One region of the Arthrobacter sp. KNU40 genome, then DNA from elsewhere that is predicted to be linked to it. Evidence: riboswitches for the same ligand, from Rfam matches in the RefSeq annotation. Region 1 holds a riboswitch; the other holds the start of a gene.
The links. Region 1 has a riboswitch for glycine ahead of gcvP (aminomethyl-transferring glycine dehydrogenase). Riboswitches for the same ligand answer to the same signal wherever they lie in the genome.
Positions count from the first base shown of each region.

Region 1 (8,168 bases):
TGTCGGTTCCTAACTAGATATATGCACGGGGACGGTGGGTGAGGTGAGCGGCGCGGCCCCTTTGGGACCGACATCCGGCAGCGGGCGTCTAAGGGAGCGTCACGTCCGCTCAGCGGGCGTCTTCGCGCCCGAGCCCGCAGAGGATGCCGGCCCCGACGGACCGTTGGTTCCGACACGCTGGCCGGACCCAACGGCCCAAAAGAGAGCCTCAGCTGAGGTTCGCGACGCCGGGGTAAAGCGGGTGCGCGGCGGCGAGTGCCTCCACGCGGTGACGCAGGCCGGAGAGGTCCGCGCCGGCGTCGGCGATCAGTGCCTCGGCGATGATGTCCGCAACCTCGCGGAACGCCGCTTCACCGAAACCGCGGGTGGCCAGTGCCGGGGTGCCGATCCGCAGGCCGGAGGTGACCATCGGCGGGCGCGGGTCGAAGGGAACCGCGTTGCGGTTCACGGTGATCTCGATCGCTGCGAGGCGGTCTTCGGCCTGCTGGCCGTCGAGTTCGCAGTGGCGCAGGTCCACGAGCACCAGGTGCACGTCGGTGCCGCCGGAAATCACGGAGATCCCCTTGGCCGTGACGTCGTCCTGGACGAGGCGTTCGGCCAGGATCCGGGCACCGGCCAGCACACGCTCCTGGCGTTCCTTGAACTCTTCCGAGCCGGCGATCTTGAAGGCCACGGCCTTGCCGGCGATCACGTGCTCCAACGGGCCGCCCTGCTGGCCCGGGAAGACCGCGGAGTTGATCTTCTTGGCGATGTCGGCATCGTTGGAAAGGATGATCCCCCCGCGCGGACCCGCGAGGGTCTTGTGCGTCGTCGAGGTCGTCACGTGCGCGTGCGGGACCGGGGACGGGTGCAGCCCCGCGGCCACGAGGCCGGCGAAGTGCGCCATGTCCACCATGAGGTACGCGCCCACCAGGTCCGCGATCCGCCGGAACTCCGCGAAGTCCAGCTGCCGCGCATAGGCGGACCAGCCCGCCACGATCAGTGCCGGCTTGTGCTCCAGCGCCAGGCGCTCCACCTCGGCCATGTCGATCCGGTGGTCCTCTTCACGGACCTGGTACGGGATGACGTTGTACAGGCGGCCGGAGAAGTTGATCCGCATGCCGTGGGTCAGGTGACCGCCGTGGGCCAGGTTCAAGCCCATGATGGTGTCGCCCGGCTTGATCAGGGCGTGCATCACCGAGGCGTTCGCCTGCGCGCCGGAGTGCGGCTGCACGTTCGCGTACCCGGCACCGAAGAGGGCCTTCACCCGGTCGATCGCGAGCTGCTCGATGACGTCCACGTGCTCGCAGCCACCGTAGTAGCGCTTTCCCGGGTAGCCCTCGGCATACTTGTTCGTCAGCACCGAGCCCTGCGCCTGCATCACGGCCACCGCGGTGTGGTTCTCGGAGGCGATCATTTCCAGGCCCGACCGCTGGCGGTTCAGCTCATCGTCGATCTTCGCCGCGATCTCCGGATCCAGCACGGACAACACCGCGTCCAGGGACGGCGAAACGACCTGCTCGAACACAATGTTCTCGGTGCCCGCGGCCCCGGTCGCGGCGCTCACAGCTCGCCACCGTTCTTGGAAGCGTATTCCTCGGCGGAAAGCAGCGGACCGTCGGACTCGGCGGACACCTTGAAGAGCCAGCCCGCACCATACGGATCGTTGTTGATCAGCGCAGGATCGTCGACGACGGCGGAGTTCACTTCCGTGACCTCCCCCGTCACCGGGGAGTACAGGTCAGAGACGGACTTGGTGGACTCCACCTCGCCGCAGGTCTCCCCCGCAGTCACAGCGGAACCGACCTCGGGCAAGTCAACATACACGATGTCGCCGAGGGCATCGGTGGCCACGGCCGAGATACCGACAGACACAAGATTGCCGGCTTCGCGGGCAACCCACTCGTGCTCGTCGGAGTACTGGAGTTCAGGTGCAACTTTTGCCATGTTTTTTCCTTTGCGTTGGTCTAAGAAAACAGTTGTGGTCAGGTTACGCGGCGGGGGCCGCCATCCTCTGCGTGCTGCTCCTTCGTCGCTTTGACGCACGCTGCCGGATGCCGCTCCCCCACCGCTAGAGGCTTGTTCAGTTTTCGGGGCTCACCGTTCCGGAAAAGAACGCTGGCCCTTCGGGATTCAGTTATGGGCCCGTGGTTCCCGTGGGCCTCACCCTCGGCAGGTAGCTCATCCTCCATAAGCTAAACCGGAGGTGAGCTGAGCCGCAGGTGAGATGCAGGGCCCCATCGGGTGCCGGCATCCGGCAGCATGCGTCTAAGGGAGCGACACGTCCGCTCAGCGGGCGTCTTCGCGACCGAGCATGCAGAGGATGTCGGACCCGACGGGCTAAACGCAACCACGGTCACGCAACCCACCGGGAGCGTCACGTCCGCCCAGCGGGCGTCTTCGCGACCGAGCACGCGGAGGATTCTTCCGTCCCGCGGCTCCCAGCCACCCACCGAAGCCGACGGGCTTAAGGCGACACGGCCTACTTAACCCGCTTATAGAACGGCAGTGCGACAACCTCGAACGGTTCAGCCTTGCCGCGCAGGTCTACGTCCAGGGCCGTGCCTGGCTCGGCGTGTTCGACGTCGACATAGGCCAACGCCACGGGGTAGCCGAGGGTGGGGCTGGGCTGGCCGGAGGTGACTTCGCCGACCACTACGCCGTCCTTGAGGACCGGGTAGTGGCTGCGGCCGGCGCGGCGGCCCAGGCCCTTGAGGCCAACCAGCTTGCGGCCGCTGGTGGATCCGGCGCCCTCAGCCTTCAGGGCTTCGAGGGCGGCGCGGCCTACGAAGTCGCTTTCCTTGGCGAGCGAGACGACCGGGCCCAGGCCCGCCGAGAAGGGGTTGCCTTCGCGGGAGAGCTCGTTGCCGTAGAGCGGCATGCCGGCTTCGAGACGCAGGGAGTCACGCGAGGCCAGGCCGGCGGGGATCAGCTCGCCGTCTTGGGCAACTGCCGCGATTGCTTGCCACAGGGCGGCGGCGGCATCGTTGTCCACGAAGATTTCGAAGCCGTCCTCACCGGTGTAACCGGTGCGGGCGAGGAGCAGTTCCGTGATGCTCCCGGCAAAGGTGAAGGGCACCTCGACGGCGGCGTAGTACTTCAGCTCGGTGACCAGGGCGTGCTGTTCCGCCGGGACCAAACGCAGGAGGATTTCTTCCGCCTTGGGACCCTGGACGGCGATCAGCGAGGTCGCTGCGGAGGCGTCCTCGACGACGACGTCGAAGTTGGCAGCCCGCTGCGCCAGTGCCTCGGCAACAACCTTGGCGTTGCCGGCGTTTGGAACCACCAGGAACTTGGAATCGCCACGACGGTACGTGATGAGGTCATCGATGATGCCGCCGTCTTCCTGGCAGATCAGCGAGTACTTGGCCTTGCCAATCGACATCGCGGAGATCTTGCCCACCAGTGCGTAGTCCAGGAAAGCGGCCGCGTCCGGGCCGCTGACCCAGACTTCGCCCATGTGGGAAAGGTCGAACAGGCCTGCGGACTGGCGGACGGCGTGGTGCTCGGCCAGTTCGGAGGAGTACTTCAGGGGCATCTGCCAGCCACCGAAATCGGTGAAGGAAGCGCCGAGCTTCTTGTGCTCTTCGTAGAGCGCAGTGTAGTTCTCAGTCATCGTGAGGAGTCCTTTAGTTCTCGAAGGCTTCGATCGGAGGGCAGGAGCAGACCAGGTTGCGGTCGCCCGCGGCGCCGTCGATGCGGCCGACGGGCGGGAAGTACTTGTCCTGCTTGAGGTGGTGGACAGGGAAGACGGCCTGCTCGCGGGAGTACTCACGGTTCCAGTCCGAGGAGACGACGGCGGCCGCGGTGTGCGGTGCGTGGCGCAGCGGGCTGTTCTCCACCGTGAAGTCGCCGTTCGCGACCTGGTCGATTTCCTTGCGGATGGTGATCATGGCTTCGATGAATCGGTCGATCTCCCCGAGGTCCTCGGATTCGGTGGGCTCCACCATGAGGGTGCCCGCCACCGGGAACGCCAGGGTGGGAGCGTGGAAACCGTAGTCGATGAGGCGCTTGGCCACGTCCTCAGCAGTAACGCCGGTGCGAGCCGTCAGTTCGCGCAGGTCCAGGATGCACTCGTGGGCCACGAGCCCGCCTTCACCGGTGTAGAGAACGGGGAAGTACTCGTTGAGGCGCGAGGCGATGTAGTTCGCGGCAAGCAGCGCGGACTTGGTGGCCTCGGTCAGGCCTTCGCCGCCCATGAGCTTCACGTAGGCCCAGGAAATCGGCAGGACGCCGGCGGAGCCGTAACGCGAGGCGGAGATGGCCACGCCAGTCCCTGGCAAAGAAGCGCCGTCTTCGTGTGCTGCCTTGTTCGCATCGCCGGGCATGAAGGGTGCAAGGTGCGCCTTGGCCGCGACCGGGCCAACACCGGGTCCGCCGCCGCCGTGCGGGATGCAGAAGGTCTTGTGCAGGTTCAGGTGGGACACGTCGCCCCCGAACTTGCCCGGCTGGGCCAGGCCCACGAGCGCGTTGAGGTTGGCGCCGTCCACGTACACCTGGCCGCCGGCCGCGTGCACCGAGTCGCAGATTTCGCGGACGTCGGCGTCGTACACGCCGTGCGTGGACGGATAAGTGATCATGATGCAAGACAAAGCACGGCCGGTGGCGTCGATCTTGGCCTGCAGGTCCGCGTGGTCGATCGTGCCGTCGGCCGCGGTGGCCACCACGACCACTTTCATGCCGGCCAGCACTGCCGAGGCGGCGTTGGTGCCGTGGGCGGACGCCGGGATGAGGCAGACGTTGCGCTGGGCCTCGCCGCGGGAGTGGTGGTAGCCGCGGATGGCCAGCAGGCCCGCGAGTTCGCCCTGGGAACCGGCGTTGGGCTGGATGGAGACCTGGTCGTACCCGGTGATCTCCGTCAGGTCAGCTTCCAGATCTTCGATCAGTTCGCGCCAGCCCTCGGTCTGGGAATCCGGGGCGAAGGGGTGGATCGAGGCGAATTCCGGCCAGGAGATGGCTTCCATCTCGGCGGTGGCGTTCAGCTTCATGGTGCACGAACCCAGCGGGATCATGGTGCGGTCCAGCGCCAGGTCGCGGTCCGACAGCTTGCGGATATAGCGCAGCAGCTGGGTTTCAGAACGGTGCGTGTTGAACACCGGGTGCTGCAGGTAGTCCGAAGTTCGCTCGACAGCGGCCTCCAGCGCGAAGCCCTCGCCGTCACCGGACACCGTCGCGCCGAAGGCGGCGACGACACCAAAAGCATCAAGGACGCCGCCGACGATTTCCTTTGTTGTGGTCTCATCGACGGAGACGCCGACAGTGTCCGCGTCGATGCCGCGCAGGTTGATGCCCTTGGCCTCGGCGGCGGCGATGACCTTCCCGGCCTTGCCGGGGACGCGGACGGTGACGGTGTCGAAGAAGCTGCGGTGCAGGACCTCAAGGCCCGCGGCCTTCAAGGACGCTGCCAGGGTGCGGGCGTGGTTGTGGGCCGTCTCGGCGATCGCCTTCAGGCCATCGGGGCCGTGGTACACGGCGTACATCGAGGACACGATGGCCAACAGGGCCTGCGCGGTGCAGATGTTGGACGTCGCCTTCTCGCGGCGGATGTGCTGCTCGCGGGTCTGCAGGGCGAGGCGGTAGGCGGGAGTGCCGGCGTCGTCCTTGGAAACGCCCACCAAGCGGCCCGGCATCGAGCGCTCGAGGCCCTTCTGGACAGCCATGTACGCGGCGTGCGGGCCGCCAAAGAACAGCGGAACGCCAAAGCGCTGGGTGGAGCCGACGGCGATGTCGGCACCCTGCTCACCCGGAGGCGTGATCAGGGTGAGGGCGAGGAGGTCCGCGGCGACGGTGACGAGGGCGCCGCGTTCCTTGGCGGCGGCAATCACGGCGGAGTGGTCGAACACCCGGCCGGAAACGCCCGGCTGCTGCAGCACGATGCCGTTGATGTCGCCGTCGGGCAGGCCCTGGGACAGGTCCGCGATCTCCACCTCAAAGCCGAGCGCCTCGGCGCGGCCCTTCACGATGGCGATGGTCTGCGGGAGACAGTCGGCGTCGAGGACGGTCTTGCCGTCATGGGCCGTCTTGTTCTTGTTGGCGCGGCGCATCATGAGGACTGCTTCGGCAACCGCGGTGGCTTCATCCAGCAGTGAGGCGTTGGCGATAGGCAGGCCCACGAGGTCCTGGACCATGGTCTGGAAGTTCAGCAGGGCTTCGAGGCGGCCCTGGGAAATTTCCGGCTGGTACGGCGTGTAGGCCGTGTACCAGGCCGGGGATTCGAGGATGTTGCGGCGGATCACCGGCGGAGTGACGGTGTCGTAGTAGCCCTGGCCGATCATCTGCACGGCCGTCTTGTTCTTGGCCGCCAGCTTGCGAAGTTCAGCCAGGACTTCCACCTCGCTGAGGGCGTTCTGGAGCGTCAGCGCGACGTCCTGGCGGATGTCATTGGGAACCGCGGTGTCTACGAGCGAATCGACACTGTCGTAGCCAACAGACTTGAGCATGATGTCAATGTCGGCTTGGCGGCGGGTGCCGATATGCCGGTCAACGAACGTAGTGGAGGTTGAACTAACCGTCACGAAGGAACTCCATAAATAAGGCGGCGCAGGGTGCGCCACAGCTAATCGGGTTCCTCCCCGCTCTGTATTGGACCTGAGAGTTTCCGCGAAACCGTGCTTGTGGCACTGTTCCGCTTGCACCGTCGGTGAGCGCGCGTCAGCGCGCTGCTTTCCAGAGTTGCCTTGCCGCGGCGGTGCGTGGGCCTGAGAGATTCCTGGGGAGGATTTGCTCCTACGGCGCCTGCATCACATGCCTGCAGGACTCTCCCGCCGCAGATCAAAGGCGTATTCAGTTATGTGAATGAGATCGTGGTTGCCGGTGACGGCTGCCACAACTCCCAATTGTCCTACGGACTGCCCGCGTCCGCAAATGTGGTCACCGCCCCCGCCCGACTTCCCCAACTAACTCGCACTAGATGTCGTTTTGGAGCCTCTAAACGACAACAACTGCGGGGGCCCACGCCGCCAGGGTTCCCTGGCCGAGCTTGCGAGGCGAGGGTGGCGGTGGGGACAGTTGGGCCGCACCCTCAGTCACGGAGGCGTTCGACGGCGGCCAGCAGCGCACCGACGTCGGCGCTCCTCGCGCTGGCCTTGACTTCCGTATCACCGGCGCCGCCTTCAAGCATTGCGTTGAAGTAAAGTCCATCGCCCATGTACCGGACCGCTTTGGCCATCTCGGGCCCCACTTCCTCGGCGAGCACATCGAGCCATTGTTGCTGGATCCCGGCGAAACGCCTGCGGGTTTCTTCATGGGCTACTTCCGCGAGCCGCGTGGCGGCCACGAACACCCGGTCCAACGGAGTATCCGCCCACAGGGAAGACTTGATGAAGAACGCGGCCGCACCTTCGGGGGCTGCCTTCATTGCCTCGATATCCAGAGCAGCCAGCCCGTCCATGCGTTCGAGCAAGGAGCTGATCATGGCTTCCTTGTTGGGGAAATGGTAGAGCAGGCCGCCCTTGGAGACGCCTGCGCGCTTGGCGACGGCGTCCAGGGTCGCAGCCCGCTCCCCCACCTCGATCAGGAGGGCTTCAAAGGCATCCAGGACAGCGTCCCGGGCAATAGGTTTTCGCGGCATGGTGTCCATCATCCCTTAGTTCGATGCGGCAGTTCGATGAGTCAGATTGAAACTATACCGTCCAGACGGTACAGTTATCTCCATGTTCACGCCGTCCACAACCCAGCACCCCCGCACCCCTTCGATCCAATCCGCCCCGTGGCGCGATTGGGCTGCCCTGGCACTCCTGATGTTCCCCGTGCTGCTGGTGGCTGTGGACAATACGGCGCTGACATTCGCCCTGCCGCAAATCGCCCGGTCCTTGGAAGTAGGGGGCGTGCAGCTGCTGTGGGTCGTCGACGCCTACCCGCTGGTGCTTGCAGCCCTATTGGTGTCCATGGGAAACCTGGGAGACCGGATCGGCCGTCGCCGCTTGCTGTTGATCGGCAGCACGGGCTTCGCCGCCGTTTCCGCGGCCACCGCCTTCGCGCCGTCGGCTGAATGGCTCATCGCCGGACGCGCCAGTATGGGCATCTTCGGAGCCATGCTCATGCCGTCCACGCTGTCCTTGATCCGCAACATCTTCCCGGACCCGAACCGCCGCCGGCTCGCCGTGGCAGTGTGGGCCGCAGGATTCTCCGGCGGCGCAGCCCTCGGGCCGATCTTCGGCGGTTGGCTCGTGGAGCACTTCTGGTGGGGT
Region 1 covers NZ_CP195850.1:763,340-771,507, reverse strand. Annotated here, with positions in the region: gene ACSKT0_RS03720 (L-serine ammonia-lyase) at 1-1, opposite strand, end outside; gene glyA (serine hydroxymethyltransferase) at 209-1,546, opposite strand; gene gcvH (glycine cleavage system protein GcvH) at 1,543-1,926, opposite strand; gene gcvT (glycine cleavage system aminomethyltransferase GcvT) at 2,462-3,595, opposite strand; gene gcvP (aminomethyl-transferring glycine dehydrogenase) at 3,609-6,494, opposite strand; glycine riboswitch at 6,547-6,654, opposite strand; glycine riboswitch at 6,656-6,753, opposite strand; gene ACSKT0_RS03695 (TetR/AcrR family transcriptional regulator) at 7,001-7,549, opposite strand; gene ACSKT0_RS03690 (MFS transporter) at 7,632-8,168, shown strand, end outside.

Region 2 (8,168 bases), 900 kb from region 1:
CCGAGGGTGGGGCTGGGCTGGCCGGAGGTGACTTCGCCGACCACTACGCCGTCCTTGAGGACCGGGTAGTGGCTGCGGCCGGCGCGGCGGCCCAGGCCCTTGAGGCCAACCAGCTTGCGGCCGCTGGTGGATCCGGCGCCCTCAGCCTTCAGGGCTTCGAGGGCGGCGCGGCCTACGAAGTCGCTTTCCTTGGCGAGCGAGACGACCGGGCCCAGGCCCGCCGAGAAGGGGTTGCCTTCGCGGGAGAGCTCGTTGCCGTAGAGCGGCATGCCGGCTTCGAGACGCAGGGAGTCACGCGAGGCCAGGCCGGCGGGGATCAGCTCGCCGTCTTGGGCAACTGCCGCGATTGCTTGCCACAGGGCGGCGGCGGCATCGTTGTCCACGAAGATTTCGAAGCCGTCCTCACCGGTGTAACCGGTGCGGGCGAGGAGCAGTTCCGTGATGCTCCCGGCAAAGGTGAAGGGCACCTCGACGGCGGCGTAGTACTTCAGCTCGGTGACCAGGGCGTGCTGTTCCGCCGGGACCAAACGCAGGAGGATTTCTTCCGCCTTGGGACCCTGGACGGCGATCAGCGAGGTCGCTGCGGAGGCGTCCTCGACGACGACGTCGAAGTTGGCAGCCCGCTGCGCCAGTGCCTCGGCAACAACCTTGGCGTTGCCGGCGTTTGGAACCACCAGGAACTTGGAATCGCCACGACGGTACGTGATGAGGTCATCGATGATGCCGCCGTCTTCCTGGCAGATCAGCGAGTACTTGGCCTTGCCAATCGACATCGCGGAGATCTTGCCCACCAGTGCGTAGTCCAGGAAAGCGGCCGCGTCCGGGCCGCTGACCCAGACTTCGCCCATGTGGGAAAGGTCGAACAGGCCTGCGGACTGGCGGACGGCGTGGTGCTCGGCCAGTTCGGAGGAGTACTTCAGGGGCATCTGCCAGCCACCGAAATCGGTGAAGGAAGCGCCGAGCTTCTTGTGCTCTTCGTAGAGCGCAGTGTAGTTCTCAGTCATCGTGAGGAGTCCTTTAGTTCTCGAAGGCTTCGATCGGAGGGCAGGAGCAGACCAGGTTGCGGTCGCCCGCGGCGCCGTCGATGCGGCCGACGGGCGGGAAGTACTTGTCCTGCTTGAGGTGGTGGACAGGGAAGACGGCCTGCTCGCGGGAGTACTCACGGTTCCAGTCCGAGGAGACGACGGCGGCCGCGGTGTGCGGTGCGTGGCGCAGCGGGCTGTTCTCCACCGTGAAGTCGCCGTTCGCGACCTGGTCGATTTCCTTGCGGATGGTGATCATGGCTTCGATGAATCGGTCGATCTCCCCGAGGTCCTCGGATTCGGTGGGCTCCACCATGAGGGTGCCCGCCACCGGGAACGCCAGGGTGGGAGCGTGGAAACCGTAGTCGATGAGGCGCTTGGCCACGTCCTCAGCAGTAACGCCGGTGCGAGCCGTCAGTTCGCGCAGGTCCAGGATGCACTCGTGGGCCACGAGCCCGCCTTCACCGGTGTAGAGAACGGGGAAGTACTCGTTGAGGCGCGAGGCGATGTAGTTCGCGGCAAGCAGCGCGGACTTGGTGGCCTCGGTCAGGCCTTCGCCGCCCATGAGCTTCACGTAGGCCCAGGAAATCGGCAGGACGCCGGCGGAGCCGTAACGCGAGGCGGAGATGGCCACGCCAGTCCCTGGCAAAGAAGCGCCGTCTTCGTGTGCTGCCTTGTTCGCATCGCCGGGCATGAAGGGTGCAAGGTGCGCCTTGGCCGCGACCGGGCCAACACCGGGTCCGCCGCCGCCGTGCGGGATGCAGAAGGTCTTGTGCAGGTTCAGGTGGGACACGTCGCCCCCGAACTTGCCCGGCTGGGCCAGGCCCACGAGCGCGTTGAGGTTGGCGCCGTCCACGTACACCTGGCCGCCGGCCGCGTGCACCGAGTCGCAGATTTCGCGGACGTCGGCGTCGTACACGCCGTGCGTGGACGGATAAGTGATCATGATGCAAGACAAAGCACGGCCGGTGGCGTCGATCTTGGCCTGCAGGTCCGCGTGGTCGATCGTGCCGTCGGCCGCGGTGGCCACCACGACCACTTTCATGCCGGCCAGCACTGCCGAGGCGGCGTTGGTGCCGTGGGCGGACGCCGGGATGAGGCAGACGTTGCGCTGGGCCTCGCCGCGGGAGTGGTGGTAGCCGCGGATGGCCAGCAGGCCCGCGAGTTCGCCCTGGGAACCGGCGTTGGGCTGGATGGAGACCTGGTCGTACCCGGTGATCTCCGTCAGGTCAGCTTCCAGATCTTCGATCAGTTCGCGCCAGCCCTCGGTCTGGGAATCCGGGGCGAAGGGGTGGATCGAGGCGAATTCCGGCCAGGAGATGGCTTCCATCTCGGCGGTGGCGTTCAGCTTCATGGTGCACGAACCCAGCGGGATCATGGTGCGGTCCAGCGCCAGGTCGCGGTCCGACAGCTTGCGGATATAGCGCAGCAGCTGGGTTTCAGAACGGTGCGTGTTGAACACCGGGTGCTGCAGGAAATCAGAACTGCGGACCACGGCCTCCGGCAACTCGAAGCCGGAAGCGGTCTTCAAGGGACCGGCGCCAAAGGCGACGGCCACTGCGGACAGCACTTCCGACGTCGTGGTTTCGTCAACGGAGACGCCCACAGTGTCGGCGTCGATGATCCGCAGATTGATGCCCCGCGCTTCGGCGGCGGCGATGACCTTCCCGGCCTTGCCGGGGACGCGGACGGTGACGGTGTCGAAGAAGCTGCGGTGCAGGACCTCAAGGCCCGCGGCCTTCAAGGACGCTGCCAGGGTGCGGGCGTGGTTGTGGGCCGTCTCGGCGATCGCCTTCAGGCCATCGGGGCCGTGGTAGACGGCGTACATCGAGGACACGATGGCCAACAGGGCCTGCGCGGTGCAGATGTTGGACGTCGCCTTCTCGCGGCGGATGTGCTGCTCGCGGGTCTGGAGGGCGAGGCGGTAGGCGGGAGTGCCGGCGTCGTCCTTGGAAACGCCCACCAAGCGGCCCGGCATCGAGCGCTCGAGGCCCTTCTGGACAGCCATGTACGCGGCGTGCGGGCCGCCGAAGAACAGCGGTACGCCAAAGCGCTGGGTGGAGCCGACGGCGATGTCGGCACCCTGCTCACCCGGAGGCGTGATCAGGGTGAGCGCGAGGAGGTCCGCCGCCACGGTGACGAGGGCGCCGCGTTCCTTGGCGGCGGCAATCACGGCGGAGTGGTCGAACACCCGGCCGGAAACGCCCGGCTGCTGCAGCACGATGCCGTTGATGTCGCCGTCGGGCAGGCCCTGGGACAGGTCAGCGATCTCCACCTCGAAGCCCAGCGCCTCGGCGCGGCCCTTCACGATGGCGATGGTCTGCGGGAGGCATTCGGCGTCGAGGACGGTCTTGCCCGCAGAGGCGGACTTGTTGGCCCTCCGCATGAGCAATACGGCCTCGGCGACGGCGGTGGCTTCGTCCAGCAGGGACGCGTTGGCCACCGGCAATGCCGTGAGGTCCTGGACCATGGTCTGGAAGTTCAGCAGGGCTTCGAGGCGGCCCTGGGAGATTTCCGGCTGGTAGGGCGTGTAGGCCGTGTACCAGGCCGGGGATTCGAGGATGTTGCGGCGGATCACCGGCGGAGTGACGGTGTCGTAATAGCCCTGGCCGATCATCTGCACGGCCGTCTTGTTCTTGGCCGCCAGCTTGCGAAGTTCAGCCAGGACTTCCACCTCGCTGAGGGCGTCGGTGCCGTGCTTGGACAGCCTAAGTGCAACATCCTGGCGGATGGAATCGGGGACAGCGACATCCACCAGGCCGTCAACGGAGTCGTAGCCGACAGCTTTGAGCATGATGCCAACATCGATTTGCCGTCGTGCGCCGATGTGTCGGTCTGCGAAAGCGGTGGGGGTTGATTGAACAGTCAAAAGGAACTCCAAGGTAGGGCCGACCGCAATGGCACGGCTTCGGTTTGGGTTCCTCCCCGCTCTGTATCGGACCTGAGAGATTCCGCAGGCTTGGTTGCCTGCTTGCACCGTCGGTGAGCCGGACCGAAGCCTGGCTGCTTTCCAGAGTTGCCTCGCCGCAGCGGTACGGGGGCCTGAGAGATTCCTGGGGAGGATTTGCTCCTACGGCGCCTGCCCGGTTGATGACTGGGAGGACTCTCCCGCCACGGTTCGAAAGGCATATTCAGATTTGGGGTGATTCGGCTCACACCATACACACAATGTCAACGCAGGGGCAACATCAGGTATCGGAAATAGCCGTCGGCAGAGGATCATCAGTCGAGGAGATCACGAAGCATAGCCGGAGTTGACATTCCTTGGTGACCTATCCCACACTGAGTCGGGCATCACCCAAACTGAATACGCTGATGATCTGCGGCGGGAGAGTCCTGCCGGTACATTCTGCAGTCGCCGTAGGAGCAAATCCTCCCCAGGAAACTCTCAGGCCCCCGTACCGCCGCGGCAAGGCAACTCTGGAAAGCAGCCCGGGAACTCCGGGCTCACCGACGGTGCAAAGCGGAACCATGCGAAAGCACGGGGCCGCGGAATCTCTCAGGTCCAATACAGAGCGGGGAGGAACCCGAATCATCGTGGCACGCTAATGCCACTTGAACGATGGAGTTCCTCATGACGATTCATCACCCGCCCGCCATAGCTAGTGAAACACCCCATCTTGATCGGCAGCTCAGCAACCGGCACATCCAGCTGATTGCGATCGGCGGCGCCATCGGCACAGGCCTCTTCATGGGTTCCGGAAAGACCATCTCCGCGGCCGGCCCGTCCGTGATCTTCGTGTACATGATCATCGGCTTCATGCTGTTCTTCGTCATGCGCGCCATGAGCGAACTGCTGCTGTCCAACCTGCACTACAAATCCTTCAGCGACTTTGCCGCAGACCTTCTGGGTCCGTGGGCAGGTTTCTTCACCGGCTGGACCTACTGGTTCTGCTGGGTGATCACCGGCATCGCGGACGTCATTGCCATTGCGGGCTACTCAAAGGAGCTCTGGCCGAGCCTCCCGCTGTGGATCCCGGGCCTGGCCACTATCGCGATCCTGCTGCTGCTGAACCTGACCACGGTGAAGGCCTTCGGCGAGACAGAATTCTGGTTCGCCCTCATCAAAATCATCGCGATTGCAGCACTGATCGTTGTAGGGCTGTTCATGATCTTCAGCGGGTTCCAGTCCGAGGCCGGACCGGCAAGCCTCACCAACCTCTGGAGCCACGGCGGCTTCTTCCCCCACGAATTCATGGGCTTCGTGGCCGGCTTCCAGATCGCGGTCTTCGCATTCGTGGGCATTGAGCTAGTGGGCACCACTGCGGCAGAGGCCAAGGACCCGGAGAAGAACCTGCCCAGAGCGATCAACTCCATCCCGGTGCGAGTGCTCCTGTTCTACGTGGGCGCCCTCATCATCCTGATGTCCGTCACTCCTTGGACCCAGTTCGCCGCCGGCCACAGCCCATTCATCGCCATGTTCTCCCTGGCTGGGCTCGGCGCAGCCGCCACCGTGGTCAACCTGGTGGTGCTGAGCTCGGCCATGTCCTCGGCCAACTCCGGCATCTACTCGACCTCGCGCATGGTGTACGGCCTAGCCCAGGAGGGCGACGCCCCGGCCCTTTTCAGCGGCCTGTCCCGGCGGAAGGTTCCCCGCAACGCCCTGTTCCTCTCCTGCGTGCTGCTGCTCTCCGGCGTCGTCCTGATGTACGCGGGACAGGACGTCGGCAAGGCCTTTGACATGGTCACCACCGTGTCGGCCGTCTGCTTCGTCTTCGTCTGGTCCATCATCCTGGCCAGCTACATCGCATTCCGTCGTCGTCGCCCGCAGCTGCACATCGCGTCCACGTTCAAGATGCCCGGCGGCATCGTGATGGTGTGGGTGGTCTTCGCGTTCTTCGCGTTTGTGCTCTGGACGCTGACCACCCAGTCGGACACGCTGACGGCACTGCTGGTCACGCCGGCCTGGTTCATCATGCTCGGTGTCGCGTGGTTCTTCCTGCGCCGCCGTCCAGCCCACCTGGCCCGCTACGCGAGGTTCCAGGACGAGCTCCAGTCGGACCAGGATGCCGCAGACGTGCCCCTCCGCGCGGGCGCCTAGGCGGACAATGACAACCACCTCTGCGGGGTGGGGGTTCACTTATGCATGGCCTCATGTATCTGGAGCGCAAACCAAAGCTGGGCCAACGTGGATGTTTCGGTCATGTCGAGCCCCGTCAACTCGCTGATTTTCCGGATGCGGTAAATGATGGTTTGTCGATGGGCGAAGAGCGCCGCGGCAGTCTTTTGCCACGACCTCTGGGCGTCCAGGTAGGTTTTCAAAGTCACGATGAGATCGCCTTCCTGGCTCTGTTCATACGTGAAGATCGGGCCGAGCAGCCGCTGAACCAACGCCGCCCCCTCCTCGAAACTGGTGAGCCCCAGCCACGAGGGCCCCTCGGCGTAACGGGACAGGTTTACGGCATTGCCTTTCGCTGAACCGAGCGCCCACAGCGATTCCTGCAGTGCTCGTTGGATGCCACCCGCAGACGTAGGGGAGCTGATGCCAATCCGAACCTCGGGCCCTGCGCAGTGGATCAATACGTCATCGGCCACCGCTGCTGATATCGCCACATGAAGTGTGTTGAAACGCCTCAGGCAAGCGGCCTGAAGGCCGTGACGCCACAGTTCGACGTGAATGTTCGCCAGCCGCTCGCCGTCGTCGTCCCCTATCGAAACAACCACCAAATTCTGCGCCGGAACATCAAGAGCGGCGAGCCTGACCTCCAGTTCCGCGAGCCCGAGACGTCCATCGAACGCCTGCAAGAGGAATTCGCCCGCCAGGCGATGCCGGCCTTCCAAGGACAGGGCCGACCGTGAGAGTTCCAGCCCCAGCACCGTTGCCGCATGCAGAAGCACGACGGCGTCAGGGTGCGGATCGCTTTTCGGCAGCACCACCAGCACCGCATTGGCGTGGGTAGGGATGTCCATCATCAACACGTGCCGGTCCCGCAGCCGATGCCATTGGAACTTCTTCCCGGTCATGGGTATATGCCCCGTCAAGGGGGCCAATTCCGCCTCCAGGAAGTCCGGCAGAGGCTCACCATCCGGATGCCAGGGATGAAGACAGCGCCGGTCCACGACGAATAGATCCGCATCGAGCTCGGCCTCGAGGCCTTGGATAAGGCCCTGCCAATGGTCCCCGGATGTTCCCGCCGTACGGAGCAGGTCATAGACCCGGGCCGTCTGACGCAGCCGCCGTGATTCCTCCAACAAGGAGGCCTCGGCCACCGCTCGCGCGATAGCGATGAAGGGCAATGGATACGGAATGCTAATCAGCGGTAGCGGCAGCTGCTCGCAGGCCGCCAGAAACTCGGGCAACAACTCCGGGGCATGCATCTTTTCCCCGATGGCCAGGGCGCTGGCCCCTGCATCGACGAGCGCCTCGGCGAGCGCTACTTGGCCTTGGGCGTCGGACGGGATGGACAGGCCGTTGGTCATCATCAGTTCGCCGCCGGTGACCCATTCCCACAGCCTCGGCAGGTCAGAAGTGTGTGCCCAGGCGATTCGGTTGTGCTTGCCTGTGGATCCGGCCAAAAGCGTGAGTCCGAGCTGGGGTTCCGCCACGAGCTCAGCCACTGTAATCGCCATGAAATATGCTCCCAGCGCGTTGGTTTCCGGACTATTCAGGGCCCCTTAGACATATGTATAAGAGCCCCGGCCATTTGTAGTCAATCTACCGCTATACGCCGTGATGCACGTCACTAAGAATTGGATTACCTACTTCCCGCTCAACGGCGAGCACCCCATCCCAACACCGAAACGCTGCGGGCATCGCCGCCCGGCAGCACTGCACAAAGGATCCTGGAATGACAACGCACAAGCCCATCGGCCCCGTCGACGCAACAAAAGTCCCCCGGTATGCAGGCCTCGGCACCTTCGCCAGGCTCCCCCAAATCGACCGCGTTCCGGACTACGACATTGCGATCGTCGGCGTGCCGTTCGACGGCGGAACGTCCTTCCGGCCAGGCGCCCGGTTCGGTCCTGCCGCAGTCCGCGAAGCCTCCCGGCTGCTGCGTCCTGGCTACCACCCCGAACTGGACGTCGAGCCTGTGTACGAAGTCCAGGTTGTCGACGCTGGCGACATCGCCTGCACGCCTTACGACATCACCCGTGCCGTCCGCGAAATCGAAGAGCAGGCACTCCCCCTGATCGGCGAGGACAAGA
Region 2 covers NZ_CP195850.1:5,017,224-5,025,391, forward strand. Annotated here, with positions in the region: gene gcvT (glycine cleavage system aminomethyltransferase GcvT) at 1-1,004, opposite strand, end outside; gene gcvP (aminomethyl-transferring glycine dehydrogenase) at 1,018-3,891, opposite strand; glycine riboswitch at 3,943-4,042, opposite strand; glycine riboswitch at 4,043-4,143, opposite strand; glycine riboswitch at 4,339-4,436, shown strand; glycine riboswitch at 4,438-4,546, shown strand; gene cycA (D-serine/D-alanine/glycine transporter) at 4,597-6,063, shown strand; gene ACSKT0_RS23420 (PucR family transcriptional regulator) at 6,099-7,592, opposite strand; gene speB (agmatinase) at 7,811-8,168, shown strand, end outside.
Region 2: it holds a riboswitch for glycine, as region 1 does, so the genes downstream of both, gcvP (aminomethyl-transferring glycine dehydrogenase) here and gcvP (aminomethyl-transferring glycine dehydrogenase) in region 1, are expected to answer to the same signal.